2 regions of the Cupriavidus sp. C1SS-2L genome follow, and region 1 is predicted to be linked to the other one. Evidence: predicted binding sites of a transcription regulator. Region 1 holds the regulator's gene; the other holds the start of a gene.
What was found. Region 1 encodes FNR, which switches genes on or off when oxygen is low (the NO sensors DNR and NnrR bind a similar motif). Its sites were predicted from a motif close to TTGATNNNNATCAA; they were not measured.
Positions count from the first base shown of each region.

Region 2: ACIGJG_RS12485 (fatty acid desaturase) is a predicted target of FNR. The motif match lies at 2,477-2,490, and genes of this name have one in related genera.

Region 1 is NZ_CP172708.1:2,265,487-2,271,246, reverse strand. Features, by position in the region: gene ccoG (cytochrome c oxidase accessory protein CcoG) at 1-631, shown strand, start outside; gene ACIGJG_RS10515 (FixH family protein) at 716-931, shown strand; gene ACIGJG_RS10510 (hypothetical protein) at 928-1,173, shown strand; gene fnr (fumarate/nitrate reduction transcriptional regulator Fnr) at 1,216-1,941, opposite strand; gene ACIGJG_RS10500 (sulfite exporter TauE/SafE family protein) at 2,021-2,776, shown strand; gene scpB (SMC-Scp complex subunit ScpB) at 3,332-4,210, shown strand; gene rluB (23S rRNA pseudouridine(2605) synthase RluB) at 4,216-5,760, shown strand, end outside.
Region 2 is NZ_CP172708.1:2,692,265-2,698,024, reverse strand. Features, by position in the region: gene ilvD (dihydroxy-acid dehydratase) at 1-145, opposite strand, end outside; gene ACIGJG_RS12490 (TMEM165/GDT1 family protein) at 362-937, opposite strand; yybP-ykoY riboswitch at 968-1,192, opposite strand; gene ACIGJG_RS12485 (fatty acid desaturase) at 1,245-2,387, opposite strand; gene guaD (guanine deaminase) at 2,562-3,884, opposite strand; gene ACIGJG_RS12475 (adenosine deaminase) at 3,946-5,001, opposite strand; gene xdhC (xanthine dehydrogenase accessory protein XdhC) at 5,022-5,760, opposite strand, start outside.

The sequences.
Region 1 (5,760 bases):
CATCTGCGTGCAGGTGTGCCCGACGGGCATCGATATCCGCGACGGACTGCAGTACGAGTGCATCGGCTGCGGCGCCTGCATCGATGCGTGCAACCAGGTCATGGACAAGATGGATTACCCGCGCGGGCTGATCCGCTACACGTCCGAAAACGCGATGCGCAAGGCGCTGTCCGCAGCGGTTGCGCGCAAGCGTCTGGTGCGTCCGCGGGTCATCATCTACTCGGTCATCTGGCTGGTACTGGTGGCGGGCTTCGCAGCCTCGCTTGCGCTGCGCACGCCGTTGAAGGTCGACATCATTCGCGATCGTGGTGCGCTGGGCCGGGAAGTGGATGGACGCTGGATCGAGAACGTTTATCGCTTGCAGCTCATCAACACGACTGAGGCGCCTATGCGTATCAGCGTGCGTGCTGAAAGCGATGACCTGAAGAACCTGACCGTCGAATACGATCCGGATGCGCAGGCCCTGGCGCCGACCTCGAACAAGCTGGTGCCGATCCGGATCCGCGTGCCGATCGATGATGCCGCGCAGGGTACGCACAAGATCAGCGTGACAGTGACCAGCGAAGGTACGGGGCAGGGTAGTGCGCAAATCAGGCAATCTACCAGTTTCATCGTGCCGCGCAATTTGTAAAGCTAAAGGCGGTTGCAGCGCATCGGCGCTGTGCCGCACCAACCGCGAGCGCCCGGACAAGGCGCAGACGAAGGGGGCAAGACGATGCAAGAGGGCAATCCGTGGTGGAAGGAGCCGTGGCCGTGGCTGCTGATGAGCGGCCCGTTGCTGGCGATGGTGGCTTGCGGCGTAACGATCTGGCTGGCTTCCGCGAATCCCGACCGGCCTGTGGTCGAAGGTGTCGCACGCCATGGTCTGGTGGTCGAAAAGGTAGGGGCTTCCTCGGGTGGTGCCAAGGCGCCCCAAGCGAGGCAGCCATGAGGCTGCGCTGGCTGATGTGGGTACTGTGGCCAGCGTTCCTGATGGCCGGCGTAGCGACGGCGACGGTGTTTTCCGTGGTCGATCCCGGTGACCTGAATTTCTTCGGCCAGCCCATCGAGGCTTCACGCGAGGCCGTCTACACGATCGGATTCCTGCTCGCGTGGGTCTTCTGCGCGTTGTCCAGCGGCTTGACGCTGTACACGATGCCGACGAAGCTCAGCGAAACGGACGAACTGGAGTAAAAGGGAGGGCGGCCGCCTTGCCACGCAAGGCGGCCGTCTGCTTCAGCAGGAACGGCTGTAGACCTGCTTGATGCCTGCCATGTCGACGAGTTTCACATGGCGCTGGCGAATCTGGATCAGGCCGGCTTCGGCAAAGCGCGAGAAAAGGCGGCTGACGGTTTCGAGTTTAAGCCCGAGATAGCTGCCGATTTCTTCGCGGCTCATGCGCATGACGAACTCGGTCGAAGAATAGCCACGCGCGGAGAGTCGTTCGGACAGGTTGATCAGGAACGCGGCAAGGCGTTCTTCGGCGCGCATGGAGCCCAGCGTGACGAGCATGAGTTGGTCATTCGAGATTTCCTTGCCCATCAGGCGAAGGAACTGCTGCTGCAGCGATGGCAGGTCCATCGAAAGCGACTGCAGGTCGGACAGGCGCACAACGCAGACTTCGGTATCTTCGAGTGCGGTTGCGTCCGACGCGTGCTGCATTTCGCCGAGGCCGTCGAGGCCGACCACCTCGCCGGGCAGATGGAATCCGGTGATTTGCGAGCGGCCGTCTTCCGTGGTCACATGCGTTTTCAAGGTGCCGAAGCGGATCGCATAGACCGCGGTCAACGGATCGCCCATGCGGTACAGGGTCTCGCCCTTGTGGACGCGAACGCGTTCCTGCACCAGAGTGTCCATCTTCTGCAGGTCTTGCTGGTTCATGCCCACCGGCAGGCACAGTTGCCCCATGCCGCAAGTGGAGCAACGGGGCGACATCTCGGTGACGGGAATGGATGTTAGCAATTGGAACCTGCGAGTAATGAGCGGCGAGGGCGCAATGTATGCATTTTAACGCGCGATGTGATGCGGTAGGGAGTTGCAGTTGACATTTGGTGTGCTTCTCAGTGTTTTCATGCTAGCCCTGCTGGGTGGCTTTCACTGCGCTGCCATGTGCGGCGGCGTTGCGCTGGCTGTCGAGCAGCGTGCCGGGGACGTACCGGTTGCCATGGTGCGCCGGCGGCAGGACTGGGTCGTGGAATTGCTCGTCATGCACCTCGGGCGGATTTCCACCTACATGGTGCTTGGCGCGTTGCTCGGCGGGGTGGGTGCGACGGCCTGGCGGCAGGACTATCTGCCGGTGCAGCGCTGGCTGTTCGGGGCGGGCAGCGCCATGCTGCTCTTGTCCGGTTGGAGGCTCCTGCGTGGCGAGGCGTTTTCCATCGTCTGGCTGGAACAGCTTGCGGCGCGGGCCAGCAGGGCCATTGCTGCGGGCATGGCGCGTCCTGGTCGGAAGCCGCCGGTTGGCGTAGTGCGGCGCGGTGGCCTGATCCGGCGCTATGGAACAGGTCTGGCGTGGGGCCTGGTTCCCTGTGGCATGGTCTATGGTGCACTGGCGCTCGCGCTGCTGGCCGGAAATGCGCCGTCCGGGGCGCTGGTGATGGGCGCATTTGGCCTTGGCACGCTGCCGAATCTTCTGGCGCTGTCCAGTTTTTCGGGACTCCTGCGGGCCTGGTCGCGCCGGAGACGGGTCAGGATGGGAGCCGGGGTAGCAGTCATGGCGTTTGGGGCGATGGGTATCACCCGTGCGGTGTTATTGCCACATTCGCTGGCCGAGCATGGCTTCTGCCTGGTGTTCTAAGGCCCGGGGCGACGCGCTGTCGCCGCGTAGTGGTTGCAGGCGTGGGCGGGAATGCCATACAATCCTCTGCATTGCGGTATCGCGCGGCGTGTTTTCCGAGCGGCGCCTGGCAGCCCTTCCAAAAAAAGGGGCGCGCCCAGGGTTTCGGGCAATGAGCTGACATTTCGGCGCCGAACCCTTCCGCAGTCCATCCGGTTCAAAAGATCTGGTTTCAAAAGTCCGGCTGGCACTGCGACCGTGGTGCGGTCATTGCTGGCCCTGCTCCCGATATCCGTTTATTTTCTTGCGGCCTAGGCGGACGTTCGCCGGAAGCCATGTCCGTCCATTTGGGCGCGTGCAAGAGGTTCGTGCACTGGTACTTGCCGGTGACCGGATGATCTCCTGCCGGATCGACCCGGCAAATCGATGCAAAAAGAAGGTGCACGACCTTGAGGCGAAAGCGCTTCCAGGTTTGCTGCGCGACGAGATGGTGGTGGCATTCGCACCGCTGAATCCACAATGTCCAGGGCTCCGGGTTCGTCCGGGAGCAGGTGCAAAGACAGGCTGCACACCCACATGAATACCCAAGAGGCGAAAATCGTCCTCGAGACCGCGCTGATCTGTGCGCAGGAACCCCTGCGCGTAGGCGATCTGCGCCGGCTGTTCGCCGAAGATGTCGGTGCGGATACCATCCGGGTCCTGCTCGATGAACTGCGCCAGGACTGGCGCCAGCGCGGGGTCGAGCTGGTGGCGCTGGCCAGTGGCTGGCGCTTCCAGAGCCGCCCCGAGATGCGCGAGTACCTGGACCGGCTCAATCCTGAGAAGCCACCCAAGTATTCGCGGGCCGTCATGGAAACGCTGGCGATCATTGCGTACCGACAGCCGGTGACGCGCGGCGATATCGAGGAAATCCGTGGCGTGACGGTCAGCACGGAAGTGATCAAGAAGCTGGAAGACCGTAGCTGGATCGAAGTGATCGGCCACCGCGATGTGCCCGGCCGGCCGGCGCTGTATGCAACGACCAAGGCGTTCCTGGACGATCTCGGGCTGCGCACGCTCGATGAGCTGCCTCCTCTCGAAGACGCCCAGGCGCAGGCCCAGGCGACGCTGCTTGACCAGCAGGCAATAGATTTTGAAGAGCTGGCCACGGCGCAGCCGGTGGTCGGCGACGAAGAGGCCTTCCCCGAATCGGGGGCAACGCCGCCGGCAGGCGAGGTGGCTGAAGTCGCCGAAGCCGCACCGGTTGCCGATGAGTCGCCGGCCGAGGCGGCCGACGCTGTCGCACAAGCCTCCGCCGATGCCATGCACGTGGCAGACCTCGCGTCTGCCGTTTCCGAGGCAAACGGCTTCCATGCCGAAGACGCGCCGGGCGATCAGGACGGCGGCAATCCATCCGGCGACGACGACGCTGCGCCGCCGCACGCGAACGAGCACGATGAGCGCGTGCCCAACTGAACAATATGCAACATCCGATAGTGAATACTTTGTCTGACTCCGCTGAACAAGACACCCGGGCCGCCGGGGCACCGGCCGCCGATGGCGCTGCAGAATCCGGATCAGGCTCCGATGGCGCGCCGCGCAGGAAAGGGCTGAGGCGCGGCTTGCGCAACCTGGTGGCTTCGCGCCGGCAGGCTGCGCAGGATCGCGACGACCGCGGCGAGGAGACGGAATCTTCGGCACCGGCCGATGCGGGCGAGGGCAAGGCTGCCGGCGAGGCCGGCGGACGTGCCGCCCCGCGTGGCCGCGGCAAGCGCAAGCCGGCCAGGGCCGAAGGCACCGCGCCGCGTGAAGGCGGCCAACCCGCGCAGGAAGGTGGCGAAAAGGCCGAGTCGGCTGGCCGCAAGCGCAAGCCACAAGGCCAGCGTGCAGCCAGGGTTTCTCCGGAAGGTGACGCCCAGCCGGCAGCCCGGCAACAGGGCCGACGCAAGGGCGGCCCCCAGCAGGGTGGTGTCCAGCAACAGCGCAAGGGTCAACGCGGCGCCGAGAAGTCGGCCGCAGGCAGCGAAGACCTGTTCCGTTTCGTCATTTCCGACCAGTACGACCAGGAAGACACCGTCATTCCCCGCACCAAGGCAAAGCCGGTGCGCGAACTGTCGGCCGACGACGATGCACCGAAGCTGCACAAGGTCCTGGCCGAAGGCGGCCTTGGCTCGCGGCGCGAAATGGAAGAGCTGATCCTGCAGGGCCGCGTCTCCGTCAACGGACTGCCCGCGCATATCGGCCAGCGGATCCTGCCGACCGATCAGGTGCGCGTAAACGGCAAGCTGATCCACCGCAAAGTCTCCACCAAGCCGCCGCGCGTGCTGCTGTACCACAAGCCGGCCGGTGAAATCGTCAGCCAGTCAGATCCGGAAGGCCGTCCGACCGTGTTCGATAGCCTGCCGCGCATGAAGACCGGCAAGTGGGTCGCCGTGGGGCGCCTGGACTTCAATACCGAAGGCCTGCTGATCTTTACGACGTCCGGCGATATCGCCAACCGCTTCATGCATCCGCGCTATGGCGTGGAGCGCGAGTACGCGGTGCGTACGCTGGGCGAACTGGCGGAAGCCGATCGCCAGCGTCTGCTGCATGGCATCAAGCTCGATGATGGCGAAGCCAATTTCCTGCGCATTGCGGATGGCGGCGGCGAGGGCGTGAACCAGTGGTATCACGTGGCGCTGACCGAAGGCCGCAACCGCGAAGTGCGGCGCATGTTTGAGGCGGTTGGCCTGACTGTGTCGCGTCTGATCCGCACGCGCTACGGCCAGTTCCTGCTGCCGCGCGGCCTCAAGCGTGGCCGCTGGCAGGAGCTGGAGGCGAACGAGGTCAAGTCGATGATGACTGCGATCGGCCTGAAGGTGCCCGGCACGAGCGAGCAGGGCGGCAAGGGCGTGACCAAGGTCGGCGGGCGCAAGCAGCGTACCGAGGCGGCGATCGCAGGCATGCCCATGCACACCGGCATGGACGGTTTGCCGCGCGTCGACAAGGGCGGCGCTGGTCGTGGTCAGCCGGATCCGATGCGCACG
Region 2 (5,760 bases), 430 kb from region 1:
CGGGCACGAACTGGGTGAACGAGTTCACCACCGCGATGATCGGCTTGTTGAAATCGTCGTCTTTCATGCCGGTGGCGCGCCACAGCGAGCGGGCCCCAGCCATGTTGCGGCCGGCGGTGGAGGTCTTGGAACGGTATGCGGGCATTGTGGGGTTGTGAAATCAGTATCGCGGAAAGGATGCGGGGCCACGGGAATAGGGGCCCCTCATGCGCCCGTGCGAACAACCTCTTGAGCTGCGCCCTGGGCAGAACTCGCGATTATCCCACACCCGGCGCAGCGTGCAGCCGGCCAGGCCGGTGATCGCGCGGTTGTCGCCGGCAACCCGGGTCTCGCGTCCCGGATTGCCGGATGGGGGCAGCCGTCAGCCGCCGATATTGAGCAGCGCCAGTACGCCCAGCACCAGGAAAATGCCGGCGGCAATCTTGTGCACCAGCGCGATCGGCATCTTGTTGGCGAACTTGTCGCCGAGCAGCACGGCCGGGGCATTGGCCAGCATCATGCCGAAGGTCGTGCCGGCCACTACGGCGAGCACCGCGCCGTTGAAGCGGGCGGCCAGAGCGATCGTGGCGATCTGGGTCTTGTCGCCCATCTCGGCAAAGAAGAACGCGACGATGGTGGCGATCAGGATGCCGAGCGTGCCTTTCACCGGCTTGGCGCCTTCTTCGTCGTCGAACTTGTCGGGGATCAGCATCCAGGCGGCCATGGCGATGAAGCCGAGGCCCAGAATCCAGCGCAGCAGGTTTTCGCCGAGCACATGGGTGATCCAGCCGCCGAGCGCGCCGGCAAAGCCGTGGTTGACGATCGTGGCGATCAGGATGCCAAGGATGATGGGAAGGGGCTTGCGATAGCGCGCGGCCAGGACGAGCGAGAGCAACTGCGTCTTGTCGCCCATTTCAGCGAGCGCGACGATGCCTGTGGAGACGAGGAAGGCTTCCATGTTGTTGTGTGAGTAACCCGGGCCGCATGCATCGCGAGATGCCAATGACGCACACCTTTCCCGGCCCGGCCAGAAAGGTATGGTCATCGGTCTCGCCAGGCCTTGGATCGGTCTGGGCCTGATGGCCAGCCGGGTCCGGAGCTGCGCACGCCATAACCGCAAGCGGTCAAGTCTGTTGACGTACGCCCCTGTCTTCCGGTTGCCGCATTGCGCGGCGCGGTGAGAGCAGGGCGGCTACTCCCCAATGGAAGCCGCGATTATAGCGGCGGGGGCGGTGAGCGTCCACCGCCCGGGAAAATGTGCCGTGTCAGGCCGGCACGGGGGACTGCTCGCTGGTCTGGCGACCGCGGAAGTCGGTCCAGCACAGGGCCTTGAAGTCGTACAGCTTGCAACGGCGTGCGGTGTCGAAGTACCAGCGCCACGAGAAATTCTCGATGATGATGCGGCCCGGCAGCGCATGTTCGAGCAGCGCCTGCGCGCGCTTCAGGCGGTACAGCGGCACGCTCATGTCCACGTGGTGTGCGGTGTGTTCCATGATGTGATGCAGCGCGGCGCCGATGCCATGGCGGAAACGCAGGTGCACGGTCGTCGAGACGAACGGCTGGGCCTTGGCCCACATCGACTTGGTGTCGTACCACGCCACGCTGGTGTGGGTGTGGTGCACGTACAGCACGAAGCCGACGGTCACGTTCCAGACCAGGAAAGGCAGCACGAAGCCGGCGCCGACCATCATCCATGCCGATTGCCCGGTGGCAAAAGCGGCCCAGATCAGCGCACCGATCCACGCGGCGCCGAACGTGGCCACCAGCGTGCAATCGGCCATGAAGATCGGACGGCGCGTGGCCATCTGGCGCTTGTTCGGGAAGAACAGCTTGCACCACCAGATCTCGACCAGGTAGTACAGGCCTGGACCGAAGCCGGTGCGGTAGATGCGCTCCATCACGCGGCGCCAGCGCGGCAGCGCCTGGAACTCTTCGAGCGAATACGGCGCCCAGACGAAGTCGAAGCCCTTCAGGTTGGTGTAGCCGTGGTGGACCACGTTGTGGCCGACTTCCCACAGGCTGTAGGGCGTCAGCGACGGCAGGAACGTCAGCCGGCCCAGCCATTTGTTCAGGCCGCGGCGCGGCGTCAGGCTCTGGTGGCAGGCGTCGTGGCCGATGATGAACAGGCGCGCGATGATCAGGCCCGCCACTACGCCGAGGCCCACCTTGGCGGCCCAGTGCGGGGCCAGCACGACGCCCGCCAGCGTGGCCGCGAACAGCAGGTAGTCGAAGGCGAACAGCGCCAGCGCGCGCGGCGTGCTGCGCTGGCCTAGCGGAATCAGCCAGCCGCGGATGATTTTGCGGGATGGCAGCGGCTGGTCTGGGGAAATCGGTTCGGGAAACGGCTGGTTGGCAGGCGCCGGTGCGTGCAGCGGTACCTCGGGATGCGTGGCAGCGGTGGTGGTCATGGAAACCTTCAGGTTGCTGGCGTTGCGGGTCGGCCTCGCAAGGCCTGCAACGGAACCGCAAAGGTTAGAGGGCTTTGCCGTTACGAGTCTTGACCACCGTCAAGCCGCGCCGGAGCGCTCCCGGGTATTAACCCATCGCGGCCGCACGAGTGGCGGCCACAGGTATGGAGGGCGTCACACGACCGGTACCTGTACCGCCTCGCCCATCACATAGACACTGTCGATGACCCGGTCATCGCCGAGCATGGCGAATGCGAACAATTGCTCTTCGAGCGTCTCCGAGCGGCCGCTGCGACGCGCGATCAGCGGCGTGGCCTGCGGATCCAGCACGATGAAGTCGGCCTCGCAGCCCTCGCTGAAGCTGCCGATGCGGTTGGACCAGCCCAGCGCTTCGGCGGCCGCGCGCGTGGCCAGGTAAAACATGCGCAGCGCGGTCAGGTGGTAGCCGCCCATGCGCGCGACCTTGTGCGCGGCGTTCATGGTGCGGAACATCGAGAACGAGGTGCCGCCGCCGACGTCGGTCGCCAGCGTCACGTTCAGGCGGTTGGCGTCCGACTGGTGGAAGTCGTAGAAGCCGCTGCCGAGGAACAGGTTCGACGTCGGGCAGTGCGCGACGGCGGCGCCGCTGTCGGCCAGGCGGCGGCGGTCGTCCTGGTCCAGGTAGATCGCATGGCCGTAGAACGCGCCGGGGCGCAGCAGGCCGTAGCGGTCGTAGACGTCCAGGTAGCTCCGCGCGTCCGGGAACAGTTCGGCCACCCATTTCACTTCGTCGCGGTTCTCTGCGACGTGGGTCTGGATGAATGCGTCCGGATAGGCCTTGGCCAGTTCGCCGCAGGCGGCGAGCTGCGCTTCGGTCGACGTCGGCGCGAAGCGCGGCGTGATGGCGTAGGCGAGGCGGCCCTTGTTATGCCAGCGCGACAGCAGGTCGGCGGAATCGCGCGCGCCGGTTTCAGCGGTATCGCGCAGGAACTCGGGACAGTTGCGGTCCATCATCACCTTGCCGGTGATCATGCGCAGGTTGCGCTGTTCGCTCTCGGCAAACAGTGCGTCGGCTGAAGCCTTGTGCACCGTGCTCCAGACCACCGCGCTGGTGGTGCCGTTGCGCAGCAGTTCGTCGGTGAAGAAGCCGGCGACCGCGCGCGCGTATTCAGGCTCGGCGAAGCGACGTTCCTCGGGGAAGGTGTAGGTGTCCAGCCAGTGCAGCAGGCCCGGCGACGGCGACGCGATGATGTCGGTCTGCGGGTAGTGCACGTGCGTGTCGATAAAGCCCGGCACGATCAGCTTGCCGCGGTGGTCGATCACCTCGGCATCGGCCGGAATGCGCGACGCGAGCGACGTGTAGTCGCCGGCCGCGACGATGCGGCCAGCGGTGACGAGCAGCAGACCATCCTCCCAATACTGATAGGCGTCCTCATGGAACTGCGGGTCGTGCAGGAAATGCAGCACGCGGCCGCGGATCGCGCGAGTAATGGACGGAGTCGGAGGAGTGGTCGTCATGGTCTGTCTCTCGGGCCAGGCCGGCGCGCACGCGCAGGGCCAGGCCATTGGTATGTGCCGCTCAGGCCGCGGGGGCCGTGGCAGGCGGGGACGTCGGCGTGGCCGACCAGAAGTGGTCGACCTCCGCCAGGAACTCGGCCTTCTGCATCGGGGGCAGGAAGGCCGCTTCAAAACTATTGCGCGCCAGCTTGTGCGCATCGGCGGCGTCGAGCGGCAGCGCTGCGAACGTGGCTTCCCAGTTGGCGTTCATGTAGCCGCCGAAGTAGGCCGGGTCGTCCGAATGCAGCGTGATCGCAACGCCGGCATCGAGCATGCGCTTGAGCGGATGCTCGCTCAGGTCCGGATGCACCTTGAGCTTCTGGTTCGAAAGCGGGCACACGGTCAGCGCCACGCGTTCGCGCGCCAGGCGCTCGATCAGCGCGGCATCGTCGATCGAACGTACGCCGTGATCGATACGTTCGACCTTGAGGATGTCCAGCGCATCGGTGACGTACTGGGCGGGGCCTTCCTCGCCGGCATGGGCCACCAGGTGCAGGCCGAGTTCGCGGGCACGAGTGAATACGCGTGCAAACTTTTCGGGCGGGTTGCCCTTCTCCGACGAATCCAGCCCGACGCCGACAAAGCGGTCCCGGTACGGCAGCGCGGCTTCCAGCGTGGCGAACGCGTCTTCTTCCGACAAATGGCGCAGGAAGCAGAGGATCAGGCTGCTCGAGAAATCATATTCGGTGCGCGCCTGGGCCAGTGCATCGGAAATGCCGTCGATCACGGTGCCGATTGGCACGCCGCGAGCCGTATGGGTCTGCGGATCGAAGAAGATCTCGGCATGGCGGACATTGTCGGCGACGGCGCGCTTGACGTAGTCCATGGTCATGTCGAAGAAATCCTCTTCGGTCAGCAGCACACTGGCACCGGCGTAGTAGATGTCCAGGAACGACTGCAGGTCGGTGAACGCATAGGCCGCGCGCAGAGCCTCGACGCTGGGGTAGGGCAGGTTCACGTGGTTGCGCTGGGCCAGCCGGAAGATCAGCTCGGGTTCGAGCGTGCCTTCGATATGCACGTGCAGTTCTGCCTTGGGAGTACGGCGGATCTTGTCCGCCAGCGCGGCATCGATGGTCATGTGGGGCCTCGGTCTTGTGGTTACGGATGCACCGTCTCCCCGTGGCTCGCGTGCAGCGCGGCGAGGCGCTGGTCGCGGACCTGCAGCAACTGGGCGACGATGGCTACCGCAATCATAGCCGGTGCCTTGTCTGTGATCCCTGATACCCCCATCGGGCAAGTCATTTCCGGAAACCGGGCCGGGTCGACGCCGTGGTCCGCCAGCCGGTGTTCGAAGCGCGCGCGCTTGGTCTTGGAGCCGATCAGGCCGAAATACGCAAAGTCCGTGCGCCGGAAGATCTCCTCGCACAAGGTCTGGTCGAGCGCGTGGCTGTGCGTCATGACGAGAAAATAGCTGCCTGCGGGCGCCTGCGCTACCACGGCTTCCGGCGTATCGCTGGCCTCGGGCTCGACGTTATCGGGCAGTCCGGCCGGGAACAGCGTGTCGCGTTCGTCGACCCAGTGCACACGGCAGGGCAGATTGGCCAGCACCTTGACCAGCGCATGGCCGACGTGGCCCGCGCCGAACAGCACCACATGCATGTCGTCGGGAACCAGCGTGTCGGTCCAGGCGCCATCCGCTTCCAGCGTGACCGACGCGATCACCGCACGGCTTTCCGTCGCGGTGACGGCACCGCGAACCGGCACCGTGCGTTCCAGCGACTTGCCCGCGGCAAAAGCGGCCTCCACGGCATCCAGCCAGTGCAGATCGTCCGGCCCGAGCACTTCAAACGCCAGTTGCACCACGCCGCCGCAGCACTGTCCCAGCGCCGGGCCCAAT